Regions from separate parts of the Azoarcus sp. DD4 genome, predicted to be linked through region 2. Evidence: predicted binding sites of a transcription regulator. Region 2 holds the regulator's gene; each other region holds the start of a gene.
The links. Region 2 encodes sigma-54, which starts transcription at its own class of promoters, with help from an activator protein. Its sites were predicted from a motif close to TGGCACGCTTNCTGCTNA; they were not measured.
Positions count from the first base shown of each region.

Region 1: CJ010_RS04410 (PEP-CTERM sorting domain-containing protein) is a predicted target of sigma-54. The motif match lies at 1,980-1,997, and genes of this name have one in related genera.
Region 3: pepA (flocculation-associated PEP-CTERM protein PepA) is a predicted target of sigma-54. The motif match lies at 1,604-1,621, and genes of this name have one in related genera.

Region 1 covers NZ_CP022958.1:920,208-924,482, reverse strand. The annotation lists gene egtB (ergothioneine biosynthesis protein EgtB) at 1-856, shown strand, start outside; gene egtD (L-histidine N(alpha)-methyltransferase) at 853-1,827, shown strand; gene CJ010_RS04410 (PEP-CTERM sorting domain-containing protein) at 2,034-2,783, shown strand; gene CJ010_RS04405 (lyase family protein) at 2,913-4,275, shown strand, end outside.
Region 2 covers NZ_CP022958.1:713,720-717,994, reverse strand. The annotation lists gene recA (recombinase RecA) at 1-903, shown strand, start outside; gene recX (recombination regulator RecX) at 921-1,370, shown strand; gene lptB (LPS export ABC transporter ATP-binding protein) at 1,357-2,079, shown strand; gene CJ010_RS03425 (RNA polymerase factor sigma-54) at 2,092-3,549, shown strand; gene hpf (ribosome hibernation-promoting factor, HPF/YfiA family) at 3,563-3,886, shown strand; gene ptsN (PTS IIA-like nitrogen regulatory protein PtsN) at 4,023-4,275, shown strand, end outside.
Region 3 covers NZ_CP022958.1:4,241,016-4,245,290, forward strand. The annotation lists gene CJ010_RS19600 (outer membrane lipoprotein-sorting protein) at 1-449, opposite strand, end outside; gene CJ010_RS19605 (ThiF family adenylyltransferase) at 538-1,443, opposite strand; gene pepA (flocculation-associated PEP-CTERM protein PepA) at 1,680-2,492, shown strand; gene CJ010_RS19615 (PEP-CTERM/exosortase system-associated acyltransferase) at 2,749-3,525, opposite strand; gene CJ010_RS19620 (PEP-CTERM/exosortase system-associated acyltransferase) at 3,688-4,275, opposite strand, start outside.

The DNA.
Region 1 (4,275 bases), 210 kb from region 2:
CAATCACGAGCAGCAGCACCAGGAACTGCTGCTCACCGACATCAAGCGCAACTTCGCCGCCAATCCGCTGCGCCCGGCCTATCGCCAGGATCTGCCGCCCTCGCCGTCACAGCCGCGGCCAGCGATGGCGTGGACGGATTTCGACGGCGGCGTGTACCAGATCGGCCACGCCAGCCTCGACGAAGGCTTCGCCTACGACAACGAGGGCCCGCGCCATCGCGTCTATCTCGAACCTTTCCGGCTCGCCTCGCGGCTGGTGACCAACGGCGAATTCCTCGCCTTCATCGAATCCGGCGGCTATGCCAACCCGGCGCTGTGGCTGTCCGAGGGCTGGGCCCGGGTCCGCCAGGCGGGCTGGAACGCGCCGCTGTACTGGGAACGCATCGGCGGCGAGTGGTGGCACTTCACCCTCGGCGGCATGGCGCCGCTCGATCCCGACGAACCAGTGTGCCACGTGAGCTTCTTCGAAGCCGCGGCCTACGCCGCCTGGACCGGCCGCCGGCTGCCGACCGAGGCCGAATGGGAAGTGGCGGCGGCGGCACAGGATCTCGTCGGCAACCTGCGCGAGACCGGTTTCCTCAAGCCGGTGGTCGCGCCCGCCGACGCCGGCCTCACCCAGCTCTACGGCGACGTCTGGGAGCACACCGCGTCCGCCTACCTCCCCTACCCCGGCTACCGCGCGGCCGAGGGTGCGCTGGGCGAATACAACGGCAAGTTCATGTGCAACCAGATGGTGCTGCGCGGCGGCTCCTGCGTCACGCCCGCCGACCACCTGCGGCCGACCTACCGCAACTTCTTCTACCCGCACGAACGCTGGCAGTTCCAGGGTTTCCGGCTGGCCGAGGACGCGCCGTGAACCGGGCCGCGGCGCCGCCATCGAACTTCCATTTCCACGACCTGCAACCGCCGCCGGACGACTTTCGTGCGGCGGTGATCGCCGGCCTGCGCAGCCAGCCGCGCAGCCTGTCGCCCAAGTATTTCTACGATGCGCGCGGCTCGACACTGTTCGATGCAATCACTGCGCTGCCGGAGTACTACCTCACCCGCACCGAAATCGGTCTGCTGCGCCGCTACGGCGACGAGATGGCCACCCTGCTCGGCCGCGACACCGTGCTGCTGGAATTCGGCAGCGGCAGCGACGTCAAGGTGCGCCTGCTGCTCGATGCGCTGCGCCCCCACGCCTACCTGCCGCTGGACATCTCGGCCACGCACCTGCGCCGCGCTGCGGCCGCGATCGCGGCCGATCACGCCCGGCTGCAGGTGCATGCGCTGTGTGTCGATTACACCTGCCCCTTCCCGCTGCCCGCCACGCTGGACGGCCACCGCCGCGCCGCCTTCTTTCCCGGCTCCAGCATCGGCAACTTCGAACCGCAACAGGCCTGCCGCCTGCTGCGCGGGATCGCCGATCTGCTCGGCCCCCACGGCAATCTCCTGATCGGGGTGGATCTCAAGAAGGCCCACGCCGAGCTCCACGCCGCCTACAACGACGCCGCCGGCGTCACCGCGGCATTCAACCTCAATCTGCTGCACCGCATGCGTGCCGAGCTCGATGCCCAGGTCGACCCAGCCGGTTTCCGCCACCACGCCTTCTACAACGCGGAAGCCGGGCGCATCGAGATGCACCTGCTCGCCACCGACAGGCAGCAAGTCCGTATTGGCGACGAAGGTTTCGTCTTCGGGGCAGGCGACGGCATCCACACCGAGAACGCCTACAAGTACAGCCTGGACGAATTCGGCGCGCTGGCCGCCCGCGCCGGCTTGCGCACCCGCCGCGTCTGGTGCGACGACGGCGAACGATACAGCGTGCATTGTCTGCAGCCCGCGTGATCCACCGCACAGCGGCAGGTCTGGTCACGCAACTATCATGGGCGCCTAAGCGCAAGGCATAGCAGAAAATGCCGTCGGGAATTCTTACACTTTCGGCAAAAACCAACGTCGAAAAATTAACTAGTTTAGTAAAAACAGTAACTTAGTTAAGTTGGCATGCATGCTGCTTAAATCGGAAAACCTGATTTATACATAAATTGAATAACATGAAATATTTTAGACTTCTCCCCGGCCTTTTTACCGGCCTTGCCTGCCTCACTCTTGCCGCACCGGCATCAGCCGCGCTCTATACCGCCGACTACGGCAACCAGATCGCCAACATCAGCGATTGCGACGATTGCTACAGCTCGCCCGTCAGTCTCGGTTCCGGCCAGAGCATCAACTTCTTCGGTTCGACCTACAACAGCCTTTACGTCGGCTCCAACGGTTACGTCACCTTCGGCTCCGGCCAAAACGGGTTTACACCTGCGGCACTTGACGCTCAGACGCTGGCCCCGATGATCGCCGGACTCTTCACCGACCTCGACAGCCGTTCGGACGCACTCTCCAACGTCTACGTGAACACTGACCTGGCGGGCCAGATCGTCGTTACCTGGTCTCAAATGGGGCACTACAGCCAAAACTATTCGGTGCGCAGCACCTTCCAGTTGGTGATCCGCTCCGACCAGTACGGCTTCGATAGCAGCGAAGGCCAGATCGGCTTCTTCTACGACACCATCACCGATGCCTCCAGTGCCAGCGCCGGCTTCGGCGACGGGCTGAGCACGGTGAACGACGGCGAAGTCGCCCTGTTCTTCGGCCCGGCGAGCGGCGCCTCGCAGGATGATCCGCGGTGGTTCCGGCTGCGTGACGGCATCCCCGACGACCCGGCCTCGGTGCCCGAGCCCGGCATGGCCGCCCTGCTCGCCGTGGGTCTGCTTGGTCTCGGCCTGAACCGGCGCCGCAAGCAGGCCTGAGCGCCTGCCGCCGCATTACGCGAAACGCCGTCCAGCCCGTGCTGGACGGCGTTTTTCTTTTCGGGCCGGCAGTCGAACATTCCCGCCTCGCGGGGCTCCAACACGCACGTCAGCCGCCAAGGAGCCCCCATGGACAACACCCGCATCGAACGTGACAGCATGGGCGAACTCGCCGTCCCGCTGGCTGCCCTCTACGGCGCGCAGACCCAACGCGCCGTGCTCAACTTCCCGATCAGCGACCAGCGCATGCCGCCGGCCTTCATCCGAGCCCTGCTGCTCATCAAACTCGCCGCAGCGCGCGCCAACGCAGCGCTCGGGCAGATCACCCCGGCTCAGGGCGATGCCATCGCCGCCGCCTGCGAACAACTGCTTGCCGGCGAATTCATGCAGCACTTCCCGGTCGATGTGTTCCAGACCGGTTCCGGCACCAGCTCCAACATGAACGCCAACGAGGTGGTCGCCACGCTCGCCGGGCGCATCCTGGGCGAGCCGGTCAGCGCCAACGACCACGTCAATTGCGGCCAGAGCAGCAATGACACCATCCCCAGCGCGATCCACGTCTCCGCTGCGCTCGGCCTCGCCGGCGAATTGCTGCCGGCACTGCGCTACCTGGCCCATGTCATCCGCGACAAGGCCAAGGAGGTGCACCACCACGTCAAGACCGGCCGCACCCACCTGATGGACGCGATGCCGGTGCGCATGAGCCAGGTGCTCAACGGCTGGGCCCAGCAGATCGACGCCAACATCGAACACCTGCGCGCGCTGCAGCCCGCCCTGCAGAGCCTCGCCCAGGGCGGCACCGCGGTCGGCACCGGGATCAACGCCCATCCGCACTTCGCCAGCCGCTTCTGCGCCGAGATCAGCCGGCTCGGCGGCCTCAGCTTCACGCCCGGCACCGACTACTTCGCGCTGATGGGTTCGCAGGACGTGGCAGTGGCGCTGTCCGGCCAGTTGAAGACCACCGCCGTATCGCTGATGAAGATCGCCAACGACCTGCGCTGGATGAATTCCGGACCGCTCGCCGGGCTGGGCGAGATCGAACTCGAAGCCTTGCAGCCAGGCTCGTCCATCATGCCGGGCAAGGTCAATCCGGTGATCCCGGAGGCGACCTGCATGGTCGCGGCCCAGGTGATCGGCAACGACACCACCATCACCGTCGCCGGCCAATCGGGCAATTTCGAGCTCAACGTCATGCTGCCGCTGATCGCGCACCGGCTGCTCGACAGCTTGCAACTGCTGGCTAGCGTCAGCCGCCTGCTTGCCGACCGCGCGATTGCCACCTTCAAGGTGCACGACACCCGCCTGCAGGAGGCGCTGGCGCGCAACCCCATCCTGGTGACCGCGCTCAATCCCATCATCGGCTATGCCAAGGCCGCCGAAATCGCCAAGCAGGCCTACCGCGAAGGGCGACCGATCATCGACGTCGCCGCCGAGCACACCTCGCTGGGCCGTGCCGAACTGGAGCAGTTGCTCGATCCGGAAAAGCTCACAG
Region 2 (4,275 bases):
CTCGGGCTCGACATCGCGCTCGGCCTCGGCGGCCTGCCGCGCGGCCGCGTGGTCGAGATCTACGGTCCTGAATCCTCCGGCAAGACCACGCTCACGCTGCAGGTCGTCGCCGAAATGCAGAAGCTGGGCGGCACCGCGGCCTTCATCGACGCCGAGCACGCGCTCGACGTCGGCTATGCCGAAAAGCTCGGCGTGAACATCACCGACCTGCTGATCTCGCAGCCTGACACCGGCGAACAGGCGCTCGAAATCGCCGACATGCTGGTGCGCTCGGGCGGTGTCGACGTCGTCGTCATCGACTCGGTCGCCGCGCTCACGCCCAAGGCCGAAATCGAAGGCGAGATGGGCGACCAGCTGCCCGGCCTGCAGGCCCGCCTGATGAGCCAGGCGCTGCGCAAGCTCACCGCCAACATCAAGCGCACCAACACCCTGGTGATCTTCATCAACCAGATCCGCATGAAGATCGGTGTGATGTTCGGCAACCCGGAAACCACCACCGGCGGCAACGCGCTCAAGTTCTACGCCTCGGTGCGCATGGACATCCGCCGCACCGGCACGATCAAGCGCGGCGACGAAGTGGTCGGCTCGGAAACCAAGGTCAAGGTCGTCAAGAACAAGGTGTCGCCGCCGTTCAAGGAAGCGCACTTCGACATCCTCTACGGCGAAGGCGTGTCGCGCGAGGGTGAGATCATCGACCTCGGCGTGGATCACAAGATCGTCGACAAGTCCGGCGCCTGGTACGCCTACAACGGCGACAAGATCGGCCAGGGCAAGGACAACGCTCGCGAATTCCTGCGCGCCAACCCGGCACTGGCGCGCGAGATCGAGAACAAGGTCCGCGTCGCCCTCGGCCTCAAGGAAATGCCGGTCGACGGCATCCTGCCGGCGGCGGCCGAGGCCTGACTTCGGGTCACACGACCATGGGCGAACCCAGCCTGCGCGAACGAGCGATCCGCCATCTGGCGCGGCGGGAGCATTCCCGCAGCGAACTGGCGCGCAAGCTGGCCGCCCACGGCGATGCGGAGGAAGTGGACGAAGTACTCGGTCGGATGAGCGAACTCGGCCTGCTCTCCGACACCCGCTTCGCCGGCGCCTGGGTGCGCGGCAAGGCCGGACGTTTCGGCGCCGCCCGCCTGCGCCGCGAACTCACCCGGCGCGGCGTCGCCGCCGAGACGATAGACGAGGCACTGGCCGCCGAGTGCGGCGATTCCGAACTCGATCGCGCCCGCGCGGTGTGGCAGGCGAAGTTCGGCAGCGCCCCGGGCGATGCACGCAAATGGGCGCGACAGGCCCGCTTCCTGCAAAGCCGGGGCTTCGCTTCCGACCTGATCCGCAAAATACTGAAAGAAAGCCCCGATGAGTCTGCTTAAGGTCACCGGACTTCAAAAGCGCTACAAGGCGCGCACCGTGGTGCACGACGTCGGCTTCGAAGTCGACGCGGGCGAGGTCGTCGGCCTGCTCGGCCCCAACGGCGCCGGCAAGACCACCTGTTTCTACATGATCGTCGGTCTGGTGCGGGCCGATGGCGGCGAGATCCTGCTCGAAGACGCCCGCCTCACCCACCTGCCCATCCACGAACGCGCCCGCCTCGGCCTGTCCTACCTGCCACAGGAAATGAGCGTGTTCCGCAAGCTCACGGTGGCGGAGAACATCCAGGCGGTGCTCGAACTGCGCGGCCTCGACAGCGGCCGCGTGGCAGAGCGCCTGGAAGAACTGCTCGAGGAACTCGGCATCGCCCACCTGCGCAACAGCACCGCGATTTCACTGTCCGGTGGCGAGCGCCGCCGCTGCGAGATCGCGCGCGCGCTCGCCACCGATCCGCGTCTAATCCTGCTCGACGAACCCTTCGCCGGTGTCGACCCCATTGCGGTGCTCGACATCCAGAAGATCATCCGCTTCCTCAAGGAACGCGGCATCGGTGTGCTGATCACCGACCACAACGTGCGCGAAACCCTGGGCATCTGCGACCGCGCCGCCATCATCAGCGAAGGGCGCGTCCTGGCCAGTGGCCAGCCGCGGGAAATCATCGACAACGAGCAAGTCCGCCAGGTATATCTCGGCGAGCACTTCCGTCTCTGACCGCCGCCCACCATGAAGCCCACGCTACAACTCAAGCTCTCCCAGCACCTCACGCTGACGCCGCAGCTGCAGCAGTCCATCAAGCTGCTGCAGCTCTCCACGCTGGAGCTCAACACCGAGATCGAGCGCTTCCTGCTCGAGAACCCGATGCTGGAGCGCGAGGAGCCCGACGGCGGTCACGATTTCCAGGCTTCGATCGCGCCCTCCGGTGCCACCCAGAGCACGTCGACCGGCGATGGCCCCGGCGATGCGGCTCCCGAGCACGAACCACGCTCCGAGAACAGCGACTCCGCCAGCTTCGAGGAAGGCATGGACTGGTCGGGCAGCGGCAGCGGTTCGAGCGGCAACCGCGACGATGACGACGACGTCGACTTCCAGGAATTCCAGGCTGCCGGCATCTCGCTGCGCGACCATCTCGACCAGCAAGTCGCCCTGTCGCCGCTGTCCGACCGTGATCGCTCCCTGGTGCGCTTTCTGATCGAGGCACTGGACGACGACGGCTACCTACACCAGGAGCTCGAAGAACTGCTCGAACTCCTGCCGCCGGAGCTCGACGTCGAACTCGACGACCTGAGCATCGCATTGCGCCACGTGCAGAGCCTGGAGCCCGCCGGCATAGGCGCACGCACCCCGCAGGAATGCCTGGCGCTGCAACTGCAGGCGATGCCGGCCAACCCGGTGCGCAACTTGGCGCTGGAAATCGTCAGCCAGCATCTCGAACTGCTCGCCGAGCGCAATTTCGCCAAGCTCAAGAAGCTCACCGGCTGCGACGACGACGCCCTGCGCGCGGCCCATGCCCTGATCTGCCGCCTGGACCCGCATCCGGGCGCCCAGCACTCGGTGGAAGAAACCCGCTACGTGCTGCCCGACGTGGTGGTCCGCAAGCAGCGCGGCCGCTGGACGGTGCAGCTCAACCCCGAGGCGATGCCGCGCCTGCGCATCAACCAGCTCTACGCCAGCATCCTGCAGCAGAACCGCGGCCAGGGCGGCGGCCTGACCAGCCAGTTGCAGGAGGCGCGCTGGCTGATCAAGAACGTGCAGCAGCGCTTCGACACCATCCTGCGCGTCTCCCAGGCCATCGTTGACCAGCAGCGGCAGTTCTTCGATCATGGGGAGGTGGCGATGCGGCCGCTCACGCTCAGGGAGATCGCGGACCAGCTCGAATTGCACGAATCCACTGTGTCGCGCGTCACCACGCAGAAGTTCATGGCGACCCCGCGCGGCGTGTTCGAACTCAAGTATTTCTTCGGCAGCCATGTCGCCACCGACACCGGTGGCGCGGCCTCTTCCACGGCGATTCGCGCGCTGATTCGCCAGCTGGTCGATGCCGAGGACAGGAAAAAACCCCTGTCCGACGCCAGGATTGCCGAATTATTGGGCCAGCAGGGTATCGTGGTGGCAAGGCGTACCATCGCCAAGTACCGCGAGTCACTCAATATCCCGCCGGTCAGTCTGCGCAAAACGATCTGAAAGAGGAGTCATCATGAATCTCAACATCACCGGGCATCACGTCGAAGTCACGCCGGCCATCCGCGAATACGTGATGACGAAGCTGGACCGCGTCATCGCTCATTTCGACAACGTCACCAGCGTGAACGTGATTCTCTCGGTGGAGAAGCTGAAGCAAAAAGCCGAGGTCACCGTACACGTGCGCGGCAAGGACATCTACGTCGAGAGCGACGATGCCAACCTCTACGCCGCCATCGACAGCATGACCGACAAGCTCGATCGCCAGGTGCAGAAGTACAAGCAGAAGGTGGCCGATCACAACCACGACGCGCTCAAGCACCAAAGCCCCGAAGCGTGATCTTTTCATTACGTCGTCCGATCTAGGGTGTGGGTATAATCCGCGCGTTTTCACGACGCGCCTGCCCGCACCCCCGATCGCCAGACCGCCATCCCGCGGTGCCAGCGTCGCCGGCGCCGCGCAAGCTTTCCAGCGCATGAGCCTGATAGCCCAACTCCTGCCACTCTCCAACGTGGTGGTCGACCTCGATGCCAGCAGCAAGAAGCGGGTTTTCGAGCATGCCGGCCTGCTGTTCGAAAACAATCAGGGCATTGCCCGCAGCACTGTATTCGACAGTCTGTTCTCCCGCGAACGACTCGGCTCCACCGGTCTGGGCCAGGGCATCGCCATTCCGCATGGCCGCATCAAGGGCCTGAAGGAAGCCGCGGGCGCCTTCCTGCGCCTGTCGA
Region 3 (4,275 bases), 1.9 Mb from region 2:
TCGGAATTCACGAAGCGCCCGCCCTTGCGATTCGAATCGACCCGGCGAACACGCTTCATGGCTGGCAGGTAGATCCATTGGTTGGACGCCCCATCCGCGGCATCCAGGGTCAACAGGCCCGTCCCTTCGATGTCGGCCGGGCCGGTGAAGCGGATCAGCGTCGACACCTCGCCACCCGCGCCGCTGAGGCGGTACAGGATCATGCTGCGCACCCGCGGGCTGCGTCCCTCCTCGGTCAGCGACATGGTCACCGCCGAGGTTGCATCATTGCCGTCCGGACGGTCGTAGACCCGCTGTGCGAGCCGGGCACCGGCCTCATCGGCCCAAGCGGCACAAATCCCGCCCAGGGTCATCAAGCTCGCCAGCAGAGCTCCCGCAAGTGCGCCTCCAATGGTCCGGCTCACAAACCCGAACCGGCCTGACAGACCATCCTGCATCGCAGTCGTCATACTGCCCTCATGTCGCTGCACTGGAAGTATCCGGCCGATTCTACCCCACGACCATCAGCCGGGCTCCGTGCCCCTGCAAGTACCACGCTCACGTCGGCTCACCGGCCTTTTCAAGTCGCTTCCTTGCCACCAGGCTCTTGAGCCGCTGCAGAGGATTACGGTTGCCCATCCACAGACGGCGATGACGAAAACGGCCCAGCCGCGCATCGACGTTGGTATACCACGGCACACACTTCAACTCTTCGGGATGCAGCAGCGCGACCAGCGCCAGCGTGGTGATGTAGCCCGCACACAGCTTGCAGCCGGCCACCGAGCTCGGGCCCTTGCGGGCCTTCAGGTTTATCGATTTCGGATCGAGATACTTCATCTGGTAAAGCTCGGGACCGAAGCCGAGCATGAACTGGATGATCTTCTCGTCCTCGCTCATCTCCGGAGATATCTGGAAGTACTCTCCATACGGCATGCCCTTGGGGCCGAAGGCCAGCACACCGGCCCCCATCCCCAGCGGTACCGCCGCAATCGTCGCCAAGCCACGCGCCGTCGCCGCATTCACCAGCAAGGGGTGCATATCGACCGCAAAAGCGTCGACCGCGTCGACCGCCACATCCACCCCCATCAGGAAGGCATCGATGTTACCCGGGCTCAACCCCTCGCTGAAGGTGGTGATGCGCAGCTCGGGATTGATCGCCTTCGCATACTCGACCATGACGTCGAGTTTCTTTCGTCCCAGTGTCTCGGTATTGGCACCGTACTGGCGGTTGAAATTGACCAGTTCGAACTCGTCGAACTCGGCAAGATGAAACCCGCCCACACCCGCACGCACCAGACTGATCAGGTAGTCGCCCCCGACCCCTCCCATCCCTGCAATCGCCACCGTGGCATTACGCAGACGGGCATGCTCGTCGATGCTGACAACCCCCAGATTGCGACTGAAAGCCTCGTGGTAAGCAAACGCTGACACTTCCGTTCTCCGACCCAAAGAAAATGCGACCATCTTTTCTCAGGCGGATCGGCATGACAAGCGTAAGTTTCACGCATGGCGGGCGAGGACATCATCACCCCGAGAGGATGCAGTGTCGGAAATTCTTACACCCCGGAATCCCGCCTTCCAAAATGAAATCGTATAGCACTGATTTAAAAGGATTTATATGAACTGGCACGGAGCGTGCTCCATCCTCGCCAGAAGGACAAGCGCTCAGCCAGTCAAAGCACACAGAAGGAGCAAGGATCATGAAACTGAAGAAATTCACCGCCCCGCTTGCCGCATCCCTGATGCTCGCATCCGGCGCTGCATTCGCCGAACCGTTCTACCTCAACGTCAATACCTTCGACACCAGCCCTCTCGGCGGCACCGACGGCCTGACCAGCCTGATCTACCAACTCGGCGTCAACTGGAGCGCAACCTCGACATTTACCGATGACGACGGCAATGCGGGCCTGACGGTGGGCGACTCGGTGGTGGATAGCGGCTTCGGCACGGTATCCAGCTACCTGGATCAGAATGCAAACGCGATCGCCGGCGGCGAGAACAACGAGGGCGTCGGCGTCACCCACCAGTTGGTGTTCGACTACGATGACCTCTCCGGCACCGTCGCCTTCAACGATGGCGCAGGCGGCATCCTGGCCTCCTACACCAGCGGCACGATCCACATCTACAACGACAACAACGCCGACGGAGACACTACCGACGCCGGCGAGGGTGAAGTGCTCACCCTTGATGTGTTCGCCAGCACCGGCACCGTTGGGAACGTGATCATCTACGCAACCGTATCCGCCGTCGATCCCAACATCTTCTTCTTCCCGCCGGCGACCGATTGGAGCACCCTGACGGTTGCCATCGTCGCCCGCATCGACTCGAACATCGACCCCCTGGTGCCGACGCAGATCGCCGACGACGCCAACGGCAACGATCGCTATCAGCGCACATCGACCCTGGACGGCAGCGTGAGCTTCAACCGCGTTCCGGAACCGGGCGTGCTGGCGCTCCTGGGCATCGGCCTGATCGGTCTGGGCGCTGCCCGTCGCGTGAAGAAAGCCGCCTGAACAGAGGCAGTCTCAGAATAAGAACCGCGCAGGAAACTGCGCGGTTTTTTCGTTCGCCGAACCGGTGCTCGCTGACAGATCTGGCCGGCTTGTGTGCAATCGGATGGAACGCCACGCGGAATCGCGCACGAAGGCGCCACGCCTCTGCAAAGCGCACCCATGAGTCGTCAGCAAGGGATGAACTGGGCCGCACCTGCTGATTCAGAGGATCGGCAGCCCAAAGAAGGGATGTAGCACGCGAAGGCGTGCCGGCAAATCAGGCCGCTGCGATGCAAAGCGCCTGCGATCGCATTGCCGGCATCGATACGAGCGACGGCCAAGCGCCAACAGTCTGCACAGCGATATTATCTTCCGCTCCGAACATGAACTGGTACAACCAGGAATTCGTTGCAGCGAGCGCCGAGCGCGTAGCCTGCGCGCCAATGACATAGGGCTGACGTGCCGGACGCACATCGTTATTTAGCGGGCCGGCCTCGTGAAACGGAAAGCCCAAGCGCTTCAACAAGCGGGCCAGCGCCGGCTCCATCGCGGCATAACAATAGGCAATACCGTAAGCACCCGCCAGACGAAAGATTTCACGATACAGACCGAGCGCCACTGCCGGACCGTCACGACGTTCGACCGCATGCGTCAGCCTGGCAGCCCTGTTCTTCCCTTCCGGCAGTGGATTGTCGCTGCGATACCGACGCAGCGCATGGGCAAGCGTCAAACGACCGATCTCGCCAACCTCCGCCGGCACCGCCGTGAGGTCGTGAGAGAGCCTGTAGCGCGCCTTGACGTTGAGGCCGTTGGATCCCGGCAGAATCAACCTGGAACACCCGACCACAGCACCCGTATCCTTCGAGCGACACAGGACATGAACGCTGTGGACATCGTACTCGTCGCTTTCGACCAAGAGACCGGCCGCTCGACGACCACTCGCCGGAACGCGCCGAAGCTCCTCGCAGAACACCTCGTGCCTCAATGCCAAGTATTCACGGTACTCCCGACTCCCCGGGCTTACCGTCAAGTACTCATACTTCTGCAACAGCATCCACATTCTCCACGGCGAAACTCCCACGCAATACTGCCGACCAGGCTGGCTCCGGTGGCCCTGCGATGAAAGATAACCGAGGACAAACCAATTCGGTTTGTTTCAAATGTAAATGTGTGCGTGAAAAATATCACGTCAGAATTCAACGCTTTCTGCTAAGCCTTACGCAGCTTTCCTCTCCTGCATGAAGCGAAGGATGTCGGCCTCGCGCTCACCCAGGCTGCGCTCCATCTCCCGTGCGCTGATCAGGTATACCCGCCTCGGTGGAGCGACCTGCTCATTGACCGGACCAACCGGCACAAAGGGGAAACCCAATGCAATGAGTAGCCGGCTGAAGTGGCTGTCCATGGCAGCCACACAGTAGTCGAGACCCGTCTGTCGACAAAGCTGGTAGACCTCACGGTACATACCCAGCACAAGCTCCGGCTGATGCTGCCGCAAACCCTCCGGCTTCTTGGACATTTCCGACTCGGGGTCACCATGAACCGGCTTACCCCGGTCGGAATGACGGCGACGAAAGTGTGGTGCGATCGCCATGCGGGATATCTCGCCGATCCGGTCGTCGGTCGCATCGTCGTACGGCAGCGGTCGGTCTATGACGTACCGCGGGGTAACGTTCAGACCGGACTCGTTCGGCAGGATGACGCGTACGAATCCGGCCACGGTATCGGTCGGCTTGTGGCAGGCGATGAAGTGACGGCTGAAGGGGTCGTACTGGTCCGTCTCGACGGGACGTCCCTGTGCCGAAAG